Linked DNA regions of Halorhodospira halophila. The protein of the gene in region 1 interacts with the protein of each later gene in a pairwise test. Links are inferred from orthologs where the notes say so. Each region holds a gene or a part of one and is shown on either strand. Other genes may lie near its edges. The genes, in order: hflC and ftsH.

Evidence for each region.
Region 2: the proteins of hflC (region 1) and ftsH interact in binary tests that used the Escherichia coli proteins (3 or more experiments, as listed by UniProt). The link is inferred for Halorhodospira halophila from one-to-one orthologs.

The regions. Positions count from the first base shown.
Region 1 is NZ_NHSN01000011.1:34,137-39,593, reverse strand. Bases 2,387-5,385 are described here. They hold hflC (protease modulator HflC), read left to right. Parts: upstream 2,387-3,431; coding sequence 3,432-4,340; downstream 4,341-5,385. Other genes in these bases: CCR79_RS03745 (ATP phosphoribosyltransferase regulatory subunit), read left to right, coding at 4,550-5,385; CCR79_RS03750 (DUF2065 domain-containing protein), read left to right, coding at 4,365-4,550; hflK (FtsH protease activity modulator HflK), read left to right, coding at 2,387-3,432. Outside these bases: tRNA (adenosine(37)-N6)-dimethylallyltransferase MiaA, read left to right, coding at 1-490; RNA chaperone Hfq, read left to right, coding at 573-845; ribosome rescue GTPase HflX, read left to right, coding at 874-2,154; more of hflK, read left to right, coding at 2,245-2,386; more of CCR79_RS03745, read left to right, coding at 5,386-5,457.
Region 2 is NZ_NHSN01000025.1:37,801-53,306, reverse strand. What follows is about bases 5,165-8,044. They hold ftsH (ATP-dependent zinc metalloprotease FtsH), read left to right. Parts: upstream 5,165-5,565; coding sequence 5,566-7,524; downstream 7,525-8,044. Other genes in these bases: folP (dihydropteroate synthase), read left to right, coding at 7,524-8,044; CCR79_RS09545 (RlmE family RNA methyltransferase), read left to right, coding at 5,165-5,519. Outside these bases: carA (glutamine-hydrolyzing carbamoyl-phosphate synthase small subunit), read left to right, coding at 1-29; carB (carbamoyl-phosphate synthase large subunit), read left to right, coding at 90-3,311; transcription elongation factor GreA, read left to right, coding at 3,308-3,784; CCR79_RS09560 (DUF4149 domain-containing protein), read left to right, coding at 3,827-4,300; ribosome assembly RNA-binding protein YhbY, read right to left, coding at 4,320-4,610; CCR79_RS09550 (hypothetical protein), read left to right, coding at 4,622-4,894; more of CCR79_RS09545, read left to right, coding at 4,881-5,164; more of folP, read left to right, coding at 8,045-8,372; glmM (phosphoglucosamine mutase), read left to right, coding at 8,400-9,767; tpiA (triose-phosphate isomerase), read left to right, coding at 9,836-10,585; preprotein translocase subunit SecG, read left to right, coding at 10,595-11,011; CCR79_RS09510 (NADH-quinone oxidoreductase subunit A), read left to right, coding at 11,451-11,807; CCR79_RS09505 (NuoB/complex I 20 kDa subunit family protein), read left to right, coding at 11,798-12,274; CCR79_RS09500 (NADH-quinone oxidoreductase subunit C), read left to right, coding at 12,284-13,024; CCR79_RS09495 (NADH-quinone oxidoreductase subunit D), read left to right, coding at 13,017-14,270; NADH-quinone oxidoreductase subunit NuoE, read left to right, coding at 14,267-14,779; NADH-quinone oxidoreductase subunit NuoF, read left to right, coding at 14,801-15,506. UniProt on the Escherichia coli protein: Acts as a processive, ATP-dependent zinc metallopeptidase for both cytoplasmic and membrane proteins. Plays a role in the quality control of integral membrane proteins.

The DNA.
Region 1 (5,457 bases):
GAGTGCCGCACGGCTGCACCCCAACGACAGCCAGCGCATCCAGCGGGCGCTGGAGGTCTACCGGCTCACCGGCCGACCGCTGAGCGAGGTCCAGCGCGAGCCGGGGCTGCCGGGGCTGGACGAGGCGCCGCTGAAGGTCATCCTCGAGCCGCCGGAGCGTGCCTGGCTGCACCGGCGCATCGAGGCCCGTTTCCGGGCCATGCTCGCCGCCGGGCTGGTGGGCGAGGTGGTGGCGCTGCACCGCCGCGGCGATCTGGGCGAGGAACTCCCGGCGATTCGTGCGGTCGGATACAGGCAAGTCTGGCATTACCTGGAAGGCGCCTGCGACCACCCCACGATGATCCGCCGGGGGCTGCGCGCCACGCGTCAGTACGCCAAGCGCCAGATCACCTGGTTGCGCGGGCAGGACGACGGAGTCCGGTTCACGGCGGGCGACGGGCTGGAGGCGCGGGTTCACAGCTATGTCACCGGGGCCCTCGGGGGCGTGTGATACACTTTTCCCATGAGCAAGTGGCGCCCCTGCGGCGGGGTTCGCGGGTCATAACAACAACAATCATTGGGGGCGAATCGTCATGGCGAAGGGGCAGTCATTGCAGGAACCCTTTCTGAATACCCTGCGCAAGGAAAAGGTTCCGGTCTCGATCTACCTGGTCAATGGGATCAAGCTGCAGGGGCAGATCGAGTCCTTCGATCAGTTCGTGGTGCTGTTGCGCAACAACGTCAACCAGATGGTGTACAAGCACGCCATCTCGACCATCGTCCCGGCACGGCGCGTGCGCCTGCCGCAGCAGGGCGAAGAGGCATCCGCCGAGGCGGTCGTCGGCGAGGAGGCAAGCGATAACTAATCAGCGCAAGGGTAGCGGTCCGGCGGATCTGTTCGCCCGGCCTTCTGGGGGCGAACGGGCCGTGGTGCTGCACGTCCGGCTTCCAGGGGACGCCCTGGACGCCGCGGAGGAGTTCGAGGCGCTGGGTGACTCCGCCGGCGCCGAGGTGGTGGGCCGCTTTCGCCACCGACGCGACACCCCGGATCCGCGGACCTTCATCGGCCGCGGCAAGGTCGCCGAGCTGGCCGAGCGGGTGCGCGAACTGGACGCCGGGCTGGTGCTGGTTGACCAGCCGCTGTCGGCGGCTCAGGAGCGCAACCTGGAGACCGACCTGGGCTGCCGTGTGCTCGATCGCACCGGGCTGATCCTGGATATCTTCGCGCAGCGGGCGCGAACCTTCGAGGGCCGGCTCCAGGTGGAGCTGGCGCAGCTCAAGCACGTCGCCAGTCGCCTGGTCCGCGGCTGGTCCCACCTGGAGCGGCAGAAAGGCGGGATCGGCCTGCGTGGCCCGGGCGAGAAGCAGCTGGAGATGGACCGCCGGTTCATCGGCGGGCGCATCCAGCAGATCGAACGGCGCCTGGCCAAGGTGCGCCGAACCCGTGAGCAGGGCCGCAAGGCCCGGCGCAAGCGCGAGCTGCCCGTGGTCTCGCTGGTCGGCTATACCAACGCCGGCAAGTCCACCCTGTTCAATCACGTTACCGGCTCACAGCGCCTGGCCGAGGATCGGCTGTTCGCGACACTCGATCCCTCGTGGCGCCGCGTGGAGCTGGCCCGTGGCTCGGCGGCGGTGGTTTCGGATACGGTGGGCTTTATCAGCCGGCTGCCCCACGATCTGGTGGCGGCCTTCCGCTCGACCCTCGAGGAGGTCACCGACGCGGATCTGCTTCTTCACGTCATCGACGCCGGGGCCGAGGAGCGCGAGCACCAGATCGAGCAAGTGGAGGCGGTCCTCGCGGAACTCGGTGCCGATGCGGTGCCCACGCTGCGTGTCTACAACAAGGTGGATACCTGCGCCCTGGCGCCGGGCCGGATCGAGGACGACGAAGGCCTGGTGACCGGCGTACGGATCTCGGCGGCCACCGGTGAGGGGGTGGAAGCCCTGCTCGAGGCGGTGGCCGAGCGGCTCGGCCCGGAGCGCACCCGGCGCCGTGTCCATCTGCGGCCGGATCAGGGGCGCCTGCGTGCCCAGCTGTTCCGGCTCGGCTGTGTCATCGAGGAGCACTGCGCCGACGACGGCCAGCTCGCTCTGGAGGTGGAGCTCCCCGTGCATGAGCTGGAAAGGCTCCATGTCCGTGAGGGGCTGCCGCGCGGAGAGGTTGTCCCTACCTGACTTCGGTTGCGGTTGGCGGGGCAGCTCCCTAGAATCTGACCGTTCGACCGACCTGACGGCGGATCGTCTTAGTCACATACGGAGTCCCGAATGGCGTGGAATGAGCCCGGCGGCGGCAGCCGCGACCCCTGGGGCAGCGGCCCCAAAGGCGGCGGCAGTGGGGGGCCGCCCGATCTGGATGAGGTCTTCCGCAAGTTGCGTGAGCAGTTGCAGGGCCTGTTCGGCGGGCGCATGCCCAGCGGGCCCTCCCGCGGGCCCGGCGCAACCGGCATCGGCTTGCTGGCGCTCGGCGCCTTCGTGGTCTGGATGCTATCCGGCATCTATATCGTCGACCAGGGCTGGCGCGGGGTGGAGCTGACCTTCGGTCGCCACTCCGATACGACGGAGCCCGGGCCGCACTGGCACTGGCCGCGCCCCATCGGCCAGATCGAGCGGGTCAATGTCGACCAGCGGCGCATCGCCGAGGTCGGCTACGAGTCGATGCAGAATCGGGCCCGTCCCGTGCCGGCCGAGGCGCTGATGATCACCCGCGACGAGAACATCGTCGATGTGCGGATCGCGGCGCAGTACGAGGTCAATGATCCTTTCCTCTACCTGTTCAACTTCCGCTTGCCGGAGCAGACCCTCAAGCAGGTCACCGAGAGTGCCGTGCGCGAGATCATCGGCAAGCGTGAACTGCAGTATGTGCTCACCGAAGGCCGCACCGAGGTGGCGCAGGAGACCGGGCGGTTGCTCCAGGAGGTGATGGACGAGTACCGCACCGGGCTGCAAGTGGTGCAGGTGGCGGTCCAGGATATCCAGCCCCCCGAGCCGGTGCAGCCGGCCTTCGAGGACGCCATCCGCGCCCGGGAGGACGAGCAGCGCACCATCAACCGGGCCCAGGCCTACGCCAATGAGCTGATCCCGCGGGCCCAGGGCCAGGCGGCGCGCATTCTCGAGGAAGCAGACGGTTACCGCGAGCAGGTTATCGCCCAGGCCGAGGGTGACGCGGCCCGCTTCGAGGCGCTGGTGGCCGAGTACCGCAACGCACCGTCGCTGATGCGTCAGCGGATCTACCTCGAGACCATGGAGGAGATCCTCGGGCGCGTGCCCAAGGTGATGCTCGACTCCGAGTCCAGCCAGTCGCTGATGTACCTGCCGCTGGACAAGCTCATGGATCGCCGGAGTGGCACGACGGCGTTTGCCGGCGAATCCAATATCGATGTACCGCAGGAACGGGACGCCATCTCGCCGACGCAGCGAGCACGAGAGGCGCTCCGTGATAGGGGGACGCGCTGATGCGAATCCTGAAGAACGTCGTGTTGCCCCTGCTGGTGGTGGCCGCGATCCTCGGCTACTTCTCGGTGTTCACCGTCTCCGAGAAGGAGGTCGCGCTCAAGTTCCGGCTTGGTGAGATCATCAAGTCGGACTTTGATCCGGGGCTCCACTTCAAGACCCCGTTCGTGAACAACGTCCGCAAGTTCGACGCCCGGGTGCAGAACCTGGACGAGGAGCCGGAACGGTTCCTGACGGTGGAGCAGAAGAACCTGATCGTCGACTCCTTCGTGAAGTGGCGCGTGGATGATGCCGAGCGTTACTACACCACCGTCCGTGGTGAGCCGGAGCGGGCCAACCAACGCCTGCGCGAGATCATCCGCGATGCCCTGCGTGCCGAGTTCGGTAAGCGCACGGTGCAGGACATCATCTCCGGCGAGCGCGTGCAGATCATGGACATCCTGCGCGTGACCACCGCCGAGGCGGCGCAGAGCCTGGGGCTGGAGGTGCTCGATGTGCGCCTCAAGCGCATCGATCTGCCCGAGGACGTTACCGACTCGATCTTCGACCGCATGGTGGCGGATCGTGAGCGGGTCGCCCGCGAGATCCGCGCCCGCGGTGAGGAGGCCGGCGAGCGCATCCGCGCCGACGCCGACCGTCAGCGGACGGTGCTCCTCGCCGAGGCCTACCGGGACGGTGAGTCCCTGCGTGGTGAGGGTGATGCCACCGCGGCGGAGATCTACGCCAGCGCCTACAGCCAGGAGCCGGATTTCTTCGCCTTCCAGCGCAGCCTCAGGGCCTATCGCGAGTCCTTCCAGGGTGAGGACGATCTGTTCGTCCTGTCGCCGGACTCGCAGTTCTTCCGCTTCTTCGACGGCGGCGAGCAGCTGCCGGGGATGAACGGCGAGCTCGGGTCCCCCGATCAGGACTGACCGAGAGGGGGGATCGCCGTGGAGATGGGTGACCTGCTCACCGCGATCGCCCTCCTGCTGGTGATCGAGGGCATCCTCCCTGCAGCGAATCCCGGCGCCCTGCGCCGGGTGTTCCTGCAGGCCGCCGAGATGGATGATCGAAGCCTGCGGACCGTCGGCCTCCTGTCCATGGGGGTGGGCGTTCTGCTGCTCTACTGGGTGCGAGGTTAATGGATCGCAAGGCACGGTGGATGCTGCCGGACGGCGTCGACGAGCTGTTGCCGCCGGAGGCCGCACAGGCCGAGGCGTTGCGCCGTCGGCTGTTGGATCTCTTCGATTCCTGGGGGTATGAGCTGATCATGCCCCCTTTCATTGAGTACCTGGAGGCACTGCTCACCGGCACCGGCCGGGATCTGGACGTGCAGACCTTCAAGGTCACCGATCAACTCTCCGGGCGGACGCTGGGCGTGCGCCCCGACATCACCCCGCAGGCGGCCCGGATCGACGCCCATCAGCTGCGCCGCGAGGGCATCACCCGGCTGTGCTACATCGGCAGCACCCTGCAGGCGCGGGCCGAAGGGCCCGCCGGCAGCCGCAATGCCGTGCAGCTTGGCGCAGAGCTCTACGGCCACGCCGGGGTGGAGAGCGATCTGGAGGTGATCTCGCTGATGCTCGCCACGCTGCGCGCCGCCGGGGTGGAGCAGCTGCATCTGGATGTGGGGCACGTGGGTATCTTCGAGGCCCTGCTTGAGGACCTCGGCCTCGGCCCGGCCGCCGAGGAGGCCCTGCTTGATGCCCTGCAGCGCAAGGCCGGCGACGAGATCGCCGTCGTGCTCGCCGAGGCCGGCGTGGAGACGGCGCAGGCCGAGCGTCTTTCGGCGCTGGTCGGGCTGCACGGCGGCGTGGAGGTCCTAGAGCGGGCGCAGACGGTGCTCGGCTGGGCCGGTCCGGCTGTGGCCGAGGCGCTGGAGCAGCTGCGTGTGGTGGCCGACAGCCTGGCGCGGCGCGAGCCGGAGTTGCCGCTGCACCTGGATCTGGGCGAGCTGCGCGGCTACCGCTACCACACCGGGCTGGTGTTCGCCGCCTACACCCCGGGCTATGGGCAGGAGCTGGCGCGCGGTGGGCGCTACGACGGCAT
Region 2 (15,506 bases), on another replicon or contig:
GCTTCGTCGAGATAATGGAGCGTGACTGAGCACTGCGCAGCCGCATCACAGGCGACCGCCGACCACTGGACCCCGAGCACTCTGGAATCATGCCGAAAAGAACTGACATCCAATCGATCCTGATCATCGGCGCCGGCCCCATCGTCATCGGCCAGGCGTGCGAGTTCGACTACTCCGGGGCGCAGGCGTGCAAGGCGCTGCGTGAGGAGGGCTACCGGGTCATCCTGGTCAACTCCAACCCGGCGACCATCATGACCGACCCGGAGACCGCCGATGCGGTCTATATCGAGCCGGTGGAGTGGCAGACGGTCTCGCGGATCATCGAGCGCGAGCAGCCCGATGCGGTCCTGCCGACCATGGGTGGGCAGACGGCGCTCAACTGCGCCCTCGACCTGGTCAAGCACGGCGTGCTGGAGCGCTTCGGTGTTGAGATGATCGGCGCCACCCGTGAGGCGATCGACAAGGCCGAGGAGCGCGAGGCGTTTCGCGCCGCCATGTCGCGGATCGGGCTCGAGTCGCCGCGCGCCGAGATCGCCCGCTCTATGGCCGAGGCCCAGGCGGCGCAGGCACGGATCGGCTTCCCGGTCATCATCCGCCCGTCCTATACCCTGGGCGGCTCCGGCGGCGGCATCGCCTACAACCGGGAGGAGTTTCACGAGATCGTCGAGCGCGGCCTCGACCTCTCCTACACCAACGAGGTGCAGCTCGAGGAGTCGGTCCTCGGCTGGAAGGAGTACGAGATGGAGGTCGTGCGCGATCGCCACGACAACGCCATCATCATCTGCTCCATCGAGAACCTCGATCCCATGGGGGTGCACACCGGTGATTCGGTCACGGTGGCCCCTGCGCAGACCCTCACCGACAAGGAATACCAGCTGATGCGCGACGCATCGCTGGCGGTGCTGCGGGAGATCGGCGTGGAGACCGGCGGCTCCAACGTCCAGTTCGCCATCAACCCGGACAACGGGCGCATGGTGATCATCGAGATGAACCCGCGGGTGTCGCGCTCGTCGGCGCTGGCCTCCAAGGCGACCGGCTTCCCCATCGCCAAGGTGGCGGCCAAGCTGGCGGTCGGCTACACGCTCGACGAACTGCGCAACGAGATCACCGGTGGTGCCACCCCGGCCTCCTTCGAGCCGACGATCGACTACGTCGTCACCAAGATCCCGCGTTTCACGTTTGAGAAATTCCCGCAGGCCGACTGCTACCTGACGACCCAGATGAAGTCCGTGGGCGAGGTCATGGCCATCGGACGGACCTTCCAGGAGTCTTTCCAGAAGGCCCTGCGGGGACTGGAGCAGGATCTGTCCGGGCTCGACGAGCGGCTCGACCACAGTCGCACGGACGTGCGCGATACGGTGCGCCACTCGCTGCGTCAGCCGACCCCGGATCGGGTACTGCACCTGGGGGATGCGTTCCGGGTCGGCTTCACCCTCGATGAGGTCCACGGCATGACGGCCATCGACCCGTGGTTCCTCGCGCAGGTCGAGGAGCTGATCGCCGTGGAGGGGGAGGTCGCCGCCTCGACCCTGGACGACTGTGATGCCGGGGCGCTGCTGCGCCTCAAGCGGCGCGGTTTCTCCGATGCCCGTCTGGCGGCCCTGTGGGGCGTCAAGGAGTCCCAGGTGCGCCAGCGCCGCCGCGATCTGGGCGTGCGGCCGGTGTTCAAGCGGGTGGACTCCTGCGCCGCCGAGTTCCCCACCGCCACCGCCTACCTCTACTCCACCTACGAGGAGGAGTGCGAGGCAGAGCCGAGCGGACGCAAGAAGATCATGGTTCTCGGCGGCGGGCCGAACCGTATCGGGCAGGGGATCGAGTTCGACTATTGCTGCGTCCACGCCTCGCTGGCCCTTCGCGATGACGGCTACGAGACCATCATGGTCAACTGCAACCCCGAGACCGTCTCCACCGACTACGACACCTCGGATCGGCTTTACTTCGAGCCGTTGACCCTGGAGGACGTGCTGGAGGTGGTCGAGACGGAGCAGCCGGACGGGGTGATCGTCCAGTACGGCGGGCAGACGCCGCTGAAGCTCGCCCGCGAACTCGAGGCCGCCGGGACGCCGATCATCGGTACGACCCCGGACTCCATCGATCTGGCCGAGGACCGGGAGCGCTTCCAGGACATGATCGGCCGCATCGATCTGATGCAGCCGCCGAACCGCACCGCCCGCACGGAGACCGAGGCCCTGCAGCTGGCTGCCGAGATCGGTTATCCGCTGGTGGTGCGCCCCTCGTACGTCCTTGGTGGTCGGGCGATGGAGATCGTCTACGAGGAGAGCGAGCTGCGCCAGTACATGAACGAGGCCGTGCGGGTTTCGCACAACTCGCCGGTGCTGCTTGACCGCTTCCTCGACGATGCCGTGGAGGTCGACGTGGACGCCGTCAGCGACGGCGATCAGGTGGTGATTGGCGGCATCATGCAGCATATCGAGCAGGCCGGCGTCCACTCCGGCGACTCCGCCTGCTCTATCCCGCCCTACACGCTGGGGCAGGATGTGCAGGATCGGATCCGCGAGCAGGTGCGCCTGCTCTCCCGGGAGCTCGGGGTGGTCGGGCTGATGAACGTGCAGTTCGCCATCCAGGGGCAGCGCATCTTCCTACTGGAGGTCAACCCGCGCGCCTCGCGGACCGTGCCCTACGTCGCCAAGGCGTGTGGCGTGCCGCTGGCCAAGGTGGCCGCCCGCTGCATGGCCGGCCGCACCCTGGCGGAGCAGGGGGTGGTGAACGAGGTCATCCCTAACTACTATTCCGTAAAAGAGGCGGTCTTCCCGTTCCTCAAGTTCCCCGGTGTTGATCCCATCCTCGGTCCGGAGATGAAGTCTACCGGCGAAGTGATGGGTATTGGCGCCTGTTTCGGGGAGGCCTACGCGAAGGCTCAGCTGGCTGCGGGGGTGACCCTGCCGCGGGGCGGCTGTGCCTTTGTCAGTGTGCGTGAGGTGGACAAGGAGGCAGCGGTCGAGGTGGCGCGGGACCTGGTTCGGCGCGGCTTTCGCTTGATCGCCACCCATGGCACCGCGGCCGCCCTCGAGGAGGCGGGCCTGGAGGTGCGCCGGATCAACAAGGTCATCGAGGGTCGGCCGCATGTCGTGGACGCCATCAAGAACGACGAGATCGATCTGATCGTGAATACCACCGAGGGGCGGCAGGCCATTGCCGACTCCTACTCGATCCGCCGCGAGGCGCTGCAGCGCAAGGTCTGCTACACGACGACCATCGCGGGTGCCCGGGCCACGTGCCTGGCACTGGATCACATGAAGGACTGGGAGGCCCGCCCCCTTCACGCCCTGCACAGGGAGATGACGGGATGAGCAAGATACCGTTGACGGTTCGTGGCGCAGAGAAGCTGCGTGAGGAGCTTCAGCGGCTCAAGCACGAGGATCGCCCGCGGGTCATCCAGGCGATTGCCGAGGCGAGGGAACACGGCGACCTAAAAGAGAACGCCGAGTATCACGCCGCGCGCGAGCAGCAGAGTTTTATTGAGGGCCGTATCCAGGAGATCGAGGGCAAACTGTCCAACGCCCAGATCATTGACCCGGCGACGGTGCAGGCGGCCCCGAAGATCGTCTTCGGGGCGACCGTGGCGCTCGAGGACACCGACACCGAGGAGACGGTCAGCTATCAGATCGTTGGCGAGGACGAGGCGGACATCAAGCAGCACCTCATCTCGGTCAACTCGCCCATCGCCCGCGCGCTGATCGGCAAGGAGGAGGGTGACGAGGCCGTGGTGCAGGCCCCGGGCGGTGAGCGGACCTATGAGATCGTCGAGGTCCGCTATGAGTAGGTGCGGGCAGCTTGCCCGCAGCGGCCCGGCGGTGGAGGTGCGGTGCTGATCCGCGCGGCCGAGCGGGTGGCGCTGACGATGCTGGCCGGCGCGCTGTGGAGCGTCGGCTACATCGTCTCGCCATTGCTGTTTCGCACGCTGGAGGACACCGCCCAGGCGGCGGCGTTGGTCGGCGAGATCACCGGCCTGGTGGCTTGGATCGCCCTGGTGTGTGCCGCGCTGCTGATACCGACACAGTTGCGCCACCGGATCCGTCCGCTGGCGGCCCACTGGCGGCTGTGGCTGCTGGTGCTGTTGGCGGTCGTGCTGGCGGTGGGAGAGTTCTGGGTGCGGCCACCGATGGCGGTTTTAACTGAGCAGGCCGGTGAAGTCGGGTACCTCTCGGCCCTGCGTGCCGCCGAAAGCCTCTACTTCGTGGCCAGTGCCATTGCGCTGGTCCTGGTACTCGGCGGGATCGAACCGCGGCTGGCGGCAGGTGACGGTGATGCCGTCGACACCGCGGAACAGGGACGCTGAGCGTCTGCCGCGCGGGAGCTCAGATCAGGACTTGGCTCTTCTCCGGGTTCTCTCGATAGAGCAGGACGATCCGCCCGATGGTCTGGACCACGATCGCCCCGGTCTGTTCGGCAATCTCCTCGGTCATGGCCTGGCGCTCCTCCTTGCTGGCGCCGGCGAGCTTCACCTTGATCAGCTCGTGGTCGTCCAGGGCACGCTCAATCTCCTCCAGGACCCCCTCGCTGAGGCCGGCGGCCCCGGTCAGGACGACGGGCTTGAGGGCGTGGCCGAGCCGGCGGAGTTGCTTGAGTTGATCCGGATCTAGATGCATGGAGGTGTTTGGTGCCTGGTGACGATAAAGCAAGAAGGCTATCACGCCGTGGCGTGGTCCGGGCAAGCGGCGGGCCGCTGCGCGAGGTCAAGATCGAGCTGGGTGTGGTGGTGCTGGTGATCATCTCGGCGTACTTCCTGACGCTGGGTCTCGATCTCGCCGCCTGGCAGGAGGCGCTCGGCGTGCTGGTGGTCGCCAGCCTGGGTGCCGGCTGGGTCGTGCTGCGCGCACGTGCCGTGGCGCGCCGCCGCGTGGCGGAAGGGGGCGGGCATGGCGGCCTGTAGGCGGCGGCGCAGCGGCTGCAACTCCCGGGCCCGGCGGAGCCGGCACGAAAGCGATCCGTTCGTCCGCCGTGCCCGTGCTGAGGGGTGGCGCTCGCGGGCAGCACTTAAGCTCGAGGCGATCGACCAGCGCGACGGGCTCCTGCGCCCCGGTCAGGTGGTTGTTGACCTGGGCGCCGCACCCGGTGGGTGGTCGCAGCTGGCGGCGCCGAAGGTGGGCGCGTCGGGGTTGGTCGTCGCCATCGACCTGCTGGAGATGGAACCCCTGCCCGGGGTTACGTTCGTCCACGCCGACTTTTCCACCGACGACGGGCTGCGCGCCGTGGAGACCGCGCTGGGCGGGCGCCCGGTGGATGTGGTGCTCTCCGACATGGCGCCGAATCTGACCGGGCACAGCGCGGTGGATCAGCCGGCGGCGATGGGGCTGGCGGAACTCGCCGCCGACTTTGCCGGTCAATTCTTGCATAAGGATGGTGACTTCCTCGTCAAGGTCTTCCACGGCGAGGGGTTCGACACGTTCCGCGGCGAGCTGACACGGCGCTTCTCCCGCGTCCTCTCTCGCAAACCGGACGCCTCCAGGTCGGGCAGTCGGGAGGTCTACCTTCTGGCTCGCGGTCCGACGGTATAGTAAGGTGCCTATCAGGTGCCGCATTCAGGCAGATTGAGGTGACGCCGTGAGCGACATGGCCAAGAATCTGATCCTTTGGGTCATCATCGCCGTCGTGCTGATGTCCGTATTCAGCAACTTCCAGGAGCAGTCGGCGGATGTGACCGAGAAGGTCCCCTACTCCGAGTTCCTCAACGAGGTCGAGCGCGGCAATATCCGCGAGGTGCTGATCCGGGGCGAGGAGATCACCATCCAGCACGCCGACGGCAACGAGTACCTGACCTTCAACCCCGAGGTGGACAACCGGGCGCTGATCGGCGAACTGCTCGAGCACGGCGTCACCATCGATGCGGAGCGGGCTGAGGAAGACAGCATGCTCCTGCAGATCCTCATCTCGTGGACGCCCTTCCTGCTGCTGATCGCCGTGTGGATCTACTTCATGCGCCAGATGCAGGGAGGCGGTGGCGGCCGCGGGGCGATGTCCTTCGGCAAGAGCAAGGCCAAGATGATGACCGAGGAGCAGAGCAAGCACAGCTTCTCGGACGTGGCCGGCTGCGACGAGGCCAAGGAGGACGTCAAGGAGCTTGTGGACTTCCTGCGCGACCCAAGCAAGTTCCAGAAGCTCGGCGGGACCATCCCGCGCGGCGTGCTCATGGTCGGGCCGCCGGGAACCGGCAAGACCCTGCTCGCCAAGGCCATCGCCGGCGAGGCGCGGGTGCCGTTCTTCTCCATCTCCGGGTCGGACTTCGTCGAGATGTTCGTCGGCGTCGGCGCCTCCCGGGTGCGGGACATGTTCCAGCAGGCCAAGAAGCAGGCGCCGTGCATCATCTTCATCGATGAGCTGGACGCCGTCGGCCGTCAACGCGGCGCCGGGCTCGGTGGTGGTCACGACGAGCGCGAGCAGACGCTAAATCAGATGCTCGTCGAGATGGACGGTTTCGAGGGCAGCGAGGGCATCATCGTCATCGCCGCCACCAACCGGCCGGACGTGCTCGACCCGGCACTGCTGCGCCCCGGCCGCTTCGACCGCCAGGTGGTGGTGCCGCTGCCGGATGTGCGCGGACGCGAGCAGATCCTGAACGTGCACATGCGCAAGGTGCCCATGGCCGACGACGTCCGGCCCGAGATCATCGCCCGCGGAACGCCGGGCTTCTCCGGGGCCGATCTGCAGAACTTGGTCAACGAGGCGGCGCTGTTCGCAGCGCGGGCCAACAAGGAGGCCGTCGATCAGACGGACTTCGAGCAGGCCAAGGACAAGATCATGATGGGCTCCGAGCGCAAGTCCATGGTGATGAAGGAAGACGAGAAGAAGCTCACGGCCTACCACGAGGCTGGGCACGCCATCGTCGGCCTGCGCACCCCGGAGCATGATCCGGTCCATAAGGTGACGATCATCCCACGCGGTCGTGCGTTGGGCGTGACCATGTTCCTCCCGGAAGAGGATCGGTACAGCTACACCAAGCAGCGCCTGGACAGCATGATTGCCAGCCTCTTTGGCGGCCGGATCGCCGAGGAGCTGATCTTTGGCAACGACCGGGTCACCACCGGTGCCCAGAACGACATCCAGCGGGCCACCGAGATTGCCCGCAACATGGTCACCAAGTGGGGGCTCTCGGCGCGGCTTGGCCCGCTTGCCTACGGCGAAGAGGAGGGCGAAGTCTTCCTCGGCCGCTCGATGGCGCAGCAGAAGGAGGTCTCGGACGAGACGCAGCACGCCATCGACGAGGAGGTCCGGGCGGTGATCGACAGCAACTACACCGCCGCGGAGAAGATCCTCCAGGAGAACCTGGAAAAGCTCCATATCATGGCCGATGCCCTGATGAAGTACGAGACCATCGACCGCGACCAGATCGATGACATCATGCAGGGCAAGGAGCCCCGGCCGCCCAAGGGGTGGCAGGATCGCGATCAGGGCGGTGGCTCCACCGACGAGGGCGAGACGGTCGGGGTTGACGACCAGGCCGAAACGGATGGCAAGGACGACGGCCGCGAGGGACCCATCGGCGGACCCGTAGGCGAACACTGATGGTGGCGTTGTCCGACGGGGCGGTTCTCCATTGCGGGGGCCGCCCCCTCTCGTTAGATCGGCCGCGGGTTATGGGCGTGCTCAACGTGACCCCGGACTCCTTTTCGGACGGGGGCCACTTCCTCGACCTGGAGCAGGCGCGCGCCCATGCCCGGCGGATGGTGGCCGAGGGCGCCGACCTGATCGATGTCGGAGGCGAGTCGAGCCGCCCCGGTGCGCCGCCGGTGCCGCTGGAGCAGGAGCTTGAGCGAGTGGTCCCGGTCGTCGAGGCCCTGGCCCGCGAGGTCGATTGCCCGATCTCCGTGGACACCTACAAGCCCGAGGTGGCCCGCGAGGCGGTAGCCGCCGGGGCGGGTTTGATCAACGACATCCGTGCGCTGCAGGAGCCGGGGGCCGCGGAGGCAGCCGCCGGGCTGGGCGTCCCAGTGTGTCTGATGCACATGCAGGGTCAGCCCCGGACCATGCAGGATGCGCCGAGCTACAATGACGTGGTGACCGAGGTGGCCGAATGCTTGGCGGAACGGATGGCCGCCGCCGAGGAGGCCGGGCTGCCACGCGAGCGCATGCTGCTCGATCCGGGGTTCGGTTTCGGTAAGACGCTGGAGCACAACTACCAGCTGCTCCGGCACCTGGATCGGATCGTGGCGCTCGGACCACCGGTGCTCGTCGGCATGTCGCGCAAGTCCATGATCGGCAAACTGCTGGATCGCCCGGTGGAGGAGCGGTTGCCAGGCAGCCTGGCGGCGGCGGCCGTCGCCGTGTACCAGGGGGCACGGATCATTCGTGCCCACGATGTTGGGGCGACCGCCGACGCGGTGCGGGTGGCAGCGACGGCCGCGAGCGCCTAGGCAAGTGCACTGAAAGGGAACACGGACTTGGCCGAGCAGAGAATCTATTTCGGAACCGATGGCATCCGCGGGCGGGTCGGCGAGGCGCCGATCACCCCGGACTTCGTCCTCAGGCTGGGCTGGGCGGCTGGCCGTGTCCTCGTCGGCGAGGGGCAGCGCAAGGTGGTCATCGGCAAGGACACCCGGCTGTCCGGGTACATGTTCGAGTCCGCCCTCGAGGCCGGTTTCGCGGCCGCCGGCGTGCACAGTCTGATGCTCGGGCCCATGCCGACCCCGGCCATTGCCTACCTGACGCGGACCCTCCATGCCCGGGCCGGTGTCGTCATCAGCGCCTCGCACAACCCGCATTACGATAACGGGATCAAGTTCTTCGGCCCGGATGGCTACAAGCTCGACGACGCCACCGAAGAGGCCATCGAGCGACTGCTCCAGGACGGGCCGCCGCAGATGGTCCCCTGCCAGGAGCTGGGCCGCGCGACCCGTATCAACGACGCGGTCGGGCGGTACATCGAGTTCTGCAAGGGCTCTGTGGGTCGGCGCATCGACCTGCGCGGTCTCCGGGTCGTGGTTGACTGCGCCCACGGTGCCACCTACCAGGCGGCACCGGCGGTGCTCCGCGAGCTGGGTGCCGAGGTGGTGCTCATCGGCCACGAGCCGGACGGGCTGAACATCAATGTCGATCACGGCTCCCAGCACCCGGAGCGTCTGTGCCGGCGGGTGGTGGACGAGTCCGCGGATGTCGGTGTGGCGTTCGACGGCGACGGCGACCGGGTGATCATGGCCGACCGGTCCGGCCGCCTGATCGATGGCGATGGTCTGCTCTATATCATCGCTACGGCCCGGGTGGCCCGTGGTCAGGCGTGCGGACCGGTGGTCGGCACCCAAATGACCAACCTCGGCCTGGAGGTGGCGCTGCAGGAGCTGGGGCTTCCCCTGGAGCGGACCCGGGTGGGCGACCGTTATGTCCTCGAGCGGCTGCTGCAGGTCGGCGGTGTGCTGGGCGGTGAGTCCTCCGGTCATATCATCTGCCTGGATCGGACCACCACCGGCGACGGGCTGATCTCGGCGCTGCAGGTGCTCGAGGCCATGGTGACCACCGGCCGGCCGCTGGATGAGCTGGTCGCCGGGATGCAGTACTATCCACAGCGTCTGGTCAATGTGCCGATCGAGCGTGGCGTGGACGTACTCGGGTTGCCGGCGGTCAACGAAGCGGTCAGCGAGGCCGAGCAAGAGCTCGGCGAACGGGGGCGGGTGTTGTTGCGTCCGTCGGGGACAGAGCCGCTGCTGCGGGTGATGGTCGAGGGCGCCGACGGGGCGCAGGTGGATCGCCTGGTCGAGTCGCTGGCGGAGACCGTGGCCAGCGCGGCCCGGGGTGCGGCCACCGACCCGATTTGATTTCAGTCGCTTGTGTAGATAGGCTTCGTCAGCTTCACAGGAATCCATAGACAGGGTTGGGTCTAGGCATGCGGCGCAAGATCATTGCTGGTAACTGGAAGATGAACGGCGACCAGGATCTGGTCCGCCGCGTTGCGGAGCACGCTGCCGACAGCGGTGGCGATGCCGAGCTGGCGGTCTGCCCGCCGTATCCCTTGCTCGCGGCGGCCGCATCGCAGCTGCCATTCGGTGTGGCGCTGGGTGCGCAGGACGTCAGCGAGTACGAGTCGGGCGCCTACACCGGCGAAGTGTCGGCGGGCATGCTGCTCGAGGCGGGGTGCCGTTACGTGATCGTCGGGCACTCGGAGCGTCGGACGCTCTACGGCGAGGACAACGGCCGGGTGGCCGGCAAGTTCGTGGCGGCGCGCAATGCCGGGCTGACCCCGATCCTGTGCGTTGGCGAGACCCTGGCCGAGCGAGATGCCGAGCGCACCGAGACTGTGGTAGGTGAACAGCTCGACGCTGCCATCGACGCCGTGGACGGGGCGGCCTTCCAGGGGGCGGTCATCGCCTATGAGCCGGTCTGGGCCATTGGGACCGGGCGGACCGCAACCCCGGAACAGGCGCAGGCGGTGCACGCTTTCATCCGTCAGCGCGTTGCGGAGCGCGATGGCAATGAGGTGGCCGACCAGCTGCGCATCCTCTACGGGGGCAGCATGAAGGCGGACAATGCCGCCGAGCTCCTGGCCCAGCCGGATATCGACGGCGGTCTGATCGGTGGCGCGTCGCTGGATCCCGACAGCTTCCTTTCGATTTACAACGCAGCCGCGGAGGGCTGAGGTAGACCCATGTTTGAAGCGTTGCTTGCCGTCCATATCGTCATCGCCGTTGCCCTGGTGGTGCTGGTCCTGCTGAACCAGGGGAAGGGCGCTGACATGGGAGCCGCCTTCGGCAGCGGTGCCTCGAGCACCGTCTTCGGCTCGCGCGGCGCAGCGACCTTCATGACCAAGCTGATTGCGACCCTGGGTACGACCTTCTTCCTGACCAGCCTGGGGCTGGCGGTGATCGCCTCGCAGGGGATCGGCGGCGGCGCTTCGGTGATTGGCGACGACGACGTGCTCGAGAGCGAGGAAGAGACGGAAGAGGAGGATCCGGAGGCGCCGGCGGCTCCGGACATGCCGGCGGAGCAGGAGGCCCCCGCGCCTGAGGCGCCGGGTCAGCCGGTGGAGCCGGACGCGCCTGCGGAAGAGGGTGAAGCGGAGTAGCCCCTTTTCCGCGATTGCGGGATTGAATCGCGGGATCAGGGTTGCTATCATGCGTCCCGCGTTGGGGCAGAGTAAACGCCCAACCGCAACTGTCTACGTGCCGAAGTGGTGGAACTGGTAGACACGCCGTCTTGAGGGGGCGGTGGCGAAAGCCGTGCCGGTTCGAGTCCGGCCTTCGGCACCATCTATATCTCTCCTTCCTCAGCGCGCACTCGCGCGATATCCCGCACCCTGATCGTCCCTGTCTGGTCACGCCGGTTGGCGGGATTGATTTCCCGCAACCGTCACGATCGTTTGTCGGCACGATAACGTCTTTAAAATCAGGAAGTTAAAAAAGCCGCTGAGTTGACACGGAGAGAGACCGCTCCGTAAACTCCAGCGATGTTCGACACGGGGGCGGGGCACCGGTCCCGTGTTCTCACCAGCGGAGCGGCGAACGATGCTAGAGAATTACCTCCCGGTTCTGCTCTTCATTGTCGTCGGGCTCGTCTTCGGCGTCCTGCCTCTGGCTGCCGGGTTCGTGCTCGGTCCTCGGCGTGAAGATCCGGAAAAGCAGTCGCCTTACGAGTGCGGCTTCGAGGCCTTCGAGGATTCGCGCATGAAGTTCGACGTGCGCTATTACCTCGTCGCCATTCTGTTCATCCTCTTCGATCTCGAGATCGCCTTCCTCTTCCCTTGGGCAGTTGTGTTGGACGACATTGGGCTGTTCGGCATCTTGGCCATGGGCCTATTTGTCGGGCTTCTCGTGATCGGTTTGCTCTACGAGTGGCGTAAAGGGGCGCTGGAATGGGAGTAGAAGGCATCCTGGAGCGGGGGTACGTGACGACCTCCGCGGATAAGCTGATCAACTGGGCGCGGACCGGCTCCCTGTGGCCCATGACCTTCGGCCTGGCCTGCTGTGCCGTCGAGATGATGCACACCGCCGCGGGGCGCTACGACATGGACCGCAACGGTCTGATCTTCCGGCCCAGCCCGCGGCAGTCTGATGTGATGATTGTCGCCGGCACGCTCTGCAACAAGATGGCCCCGGCGCTGCGCAAGGTCTACGACCAGATGCCGGAGCCGAAGTGGGTGATCTCCATGGGGTCGTGTGCCAACGGCGGGGGGTACTACCACTACTCCTACTCGGTGACGCGCGGCTGCGACCGCATCGTCCCCGTGGACATCTACGTCCCCGGTTGTCCACCCACGGCCGAGGCCCTGTACTACGGCATCCTGCAGCTGCAGAACAAGATCCGCCGGACCAATACCATCGCACGTTGAGGGAGAGTCATGGCTGAGCCCGAGAGCCTGTTGGAGCAGCTCCGCGGCCATTTCGGTGGTCGTTTGACCGATTGCTGGCTCGAGCGCGGCGAGGTGACGCTGGAGGTCCGGCCCGCCGAGTTGGTTGCGGTGATGACCGAGCTGCGTGATGCCGCCGATTGGCGTTTCGAGCAGCTGTCCGATGTCGCCGGGGTCGACTACGCCGCCTACGGCCAGGATGAGTGGATCACCGAGTCGGCGACCGGGACAGGCTTCAGCCGCGGGGTGACCGAGCCGGGGTTTGGGCGTCTGGGCCTGACCGGCATCTACGGGGTGCAGTCGATCGAGGAGCGGACCGGCCGGCGTTTCGCGGCGGTCTATCAGCTGCTGTCGTTGACGCACAATCAGCGCCTTCGCGTGCGCTGCTTCGCCGAGGATGACGACCTGCCGGTATTGCCCTCTGTGTCGGGCCTCTGGCCGTCCGCCAATTGGGCCGAAAGGGAGGCTTTCGACCTGTACGGTATCGTTTTCGAAGGCCACCCGGATCTGCGCCGGATCCTCACCGATTACGGTTTTGTCGGGCACCCCTTCCGCAAGGACTTCCCGCTGATCGGCAACGTAGAGCCGCGCTACGACCCCGAGAAGGGGCGTGTCGTCTACGGGCCGGTGGAGATCGAGCCGCGGGTGCTCGTGCCGCGGGTGATCCGCGAAGACAACCGTTACGCCGCACCGCACAAGGCGGAAGGCACGGAGGGACAAGCCGATGGCTGAGTTCCAGAGCTATACCCTGAACTTCGGCCCGCAGCACCCGGCGGCGCACGGGGTGCTGCGCCTGGTGCTGGAGATGGAGGGGGAAACGGTGCGCCGCGCCGACCCCCACATCGGTCTGCTGCACCGGGCGACGGAGAAGCTGGCCGAATCCAAGCCGTACAATCAGTCCATCGGCTACATGGACCGGCTCGACTACGTCTCGATGATGTGCAACGAGCACGGCTATGTGCGCGCGATCGAGAAACTGCTCGGTATCGAGCCGCCGCTGCGGGCGCAGTATATCCGCACGATGATGGACGAGGTCACCCGCATCTTGAACCACCTGATGTGGCTCGGCGGGCACGGGCTCGACGTCGGCGCCATGACCGCGTTCCTGTATACCTTCCGCGAGCGCGAGGATCTCATGGATGTCTACGAGGCGGTCTCGGGCGCGCGGATGCACGCGACCTACTACCGCCCGGGCGGGGTGCACCGCGACCTGCCCGACCAGATGCCCAAATACGAGCCCTCGCCCTACCGCAGCGAGAAGGAGTTGCGTGAGATGAACCGCGCCCGCGAGGGCTCGGTGCTCGACTTTCTCGACGACTTTTGCGAGCGCTTCCCCGCCTGCGTGGACGAGTACGAGACGCTGCTGACCGAGAACCGGATCTGGAAGCAGCGACTGGTGGACATCTGCCCGGTCTCCGCCGAGCGTGCCGTGGAACTCGGCTTTACCGGTCCGCTGCTGCGCGGCTCCGGAGTGGCCTGGGACCTGCGCAAGAAACAGCCTTACGCCGCCTACGACCGGGTCGACTTCGACATCCCGGTCGGCGTCAACGGTGACTCCTACGACCGCTACTTGGTGCGTGTCGAGGAGATGCGCCAGTCGGTGCGCATTATCAAGCAGTGCGTGGACTGGCTGCGCGACAACCCGGGCCCGGTGCGGGTCGACGATCCGAAGGTGACCCCCCCGACCCGGGAAGAGATGAAAGACGACATGGAGTCGCTCATCCACCACTTCAAGCTCTTCACCGAGGGGTACTGCACGCCGCCCGGCGAGGTTTACGCCGCGGTAGAGGCGCCCAAGGGCGAGTTTGGCGTCTACCTGATCTCGGACGGCGCCAACAAGCCGTACCGCTTAAAGGTCCGGCCGCCGTGCTACTACCACCTGGCGGCTACTGACGAGATGATCCGCGGCTACATGCTGGCGGACGTGGTGACCCTGATCGGCTCGCTGGATGTGGTGTTCGGGGAGGTGGATCGGTGACGGAGCAGACGGTGGCAGCAGAGACCCTGAGCGCGGACCAGTGCCGGCGTATCGACCACTGGCTGGCTAAGTATCCCGATGACGAGCAGGGGCGGGCGTCGGCGATCATCCCGGCGCTGCACATCCTGCAGGATGATAACGGCGGCTGGCTGGAGCGGCGTCACGTGGCGGCGGCCGCAGACTACATCGGCATGCCCCGGGCCAGCGCCTTCGAGGTGGCGACCTTCTACTCCATGTTTCACCTCGATGAGCCGGTGGGCCGGCACAAGGTCAATATCTGCACCAATATTTCGTGCTGTCTCAACGGCGCCGATGAGCTGGTGGCCTACGCCGAGGAGAAGCTCGGGATCCGGCTCGGCGAGACGACGCCGGACGGACGCATCACGCTGGTGCGCGAGGAGGAGTGCCTGGCCGCCTGCACGCGGGCGCCGATGATGGTCGTCGACGGGCACTACTACACCCATCTGACCCGCGAGCGGATCGACGAGATCCTCGACGGGCTGAGCTGAGCCGCAGGGCGCGGAGGGGTCATGGTCAACCAAGTTTGTTATACGACCCTGGGCTATGACGAGCCGTGGAGCCTGGAGACCTACCGCAAGGTGGGTGGCTACAAGGCCCTCGAGCGCGTGCTGCGCACGCCCATGTCGCCCCAGGAGGTCATCGACGAGGTCAAGCAGAGCGCCCTGCGCGGTCGGGGCGGTGCCGGCTTCCCGCCGGGGATCAAGTGGGGGTTCATGCCCCGCGACAGTGCCGGGCAGAAGTACCTGATCTGCAACTCGGATGAGTCCGAACCGGGAACCTGCAAGGATCACGACATCCTGCGTTTCAACCCGCATGCGGTGGTCGAGGGGATGATCATCGCCGGCTACGCCATGGGCGCGAGCGTCGGCTACAACTACCTGCGCGGCGAATTCCATCACGAGCCGTTCGAGCGTATGGAGCAGGCGGTGGCCGAGGCCCACCAGGCCGGCTACCTGGGGCAGAACATCCTCGACTCGGGCTTCGATTTTCAGCTCCACAACCACTACGGTGCCGGCGCCTATATCTGCGGCGAAGAGTCGGCACTCATGGAGTCGCTCGAGGGCAAGAAGGGCCAGCCCCGATACAAGCCGCCTTTCCCGGCGCAGGTCGGCATCTACGGCAAGCCGACGACCATCAACAACACCGAGACCCTCGCCTCGGTGCCTGCGGTCATCCGCAATGGCGCCGACTGGTTCCTCAACCTCGGTAGGCCGA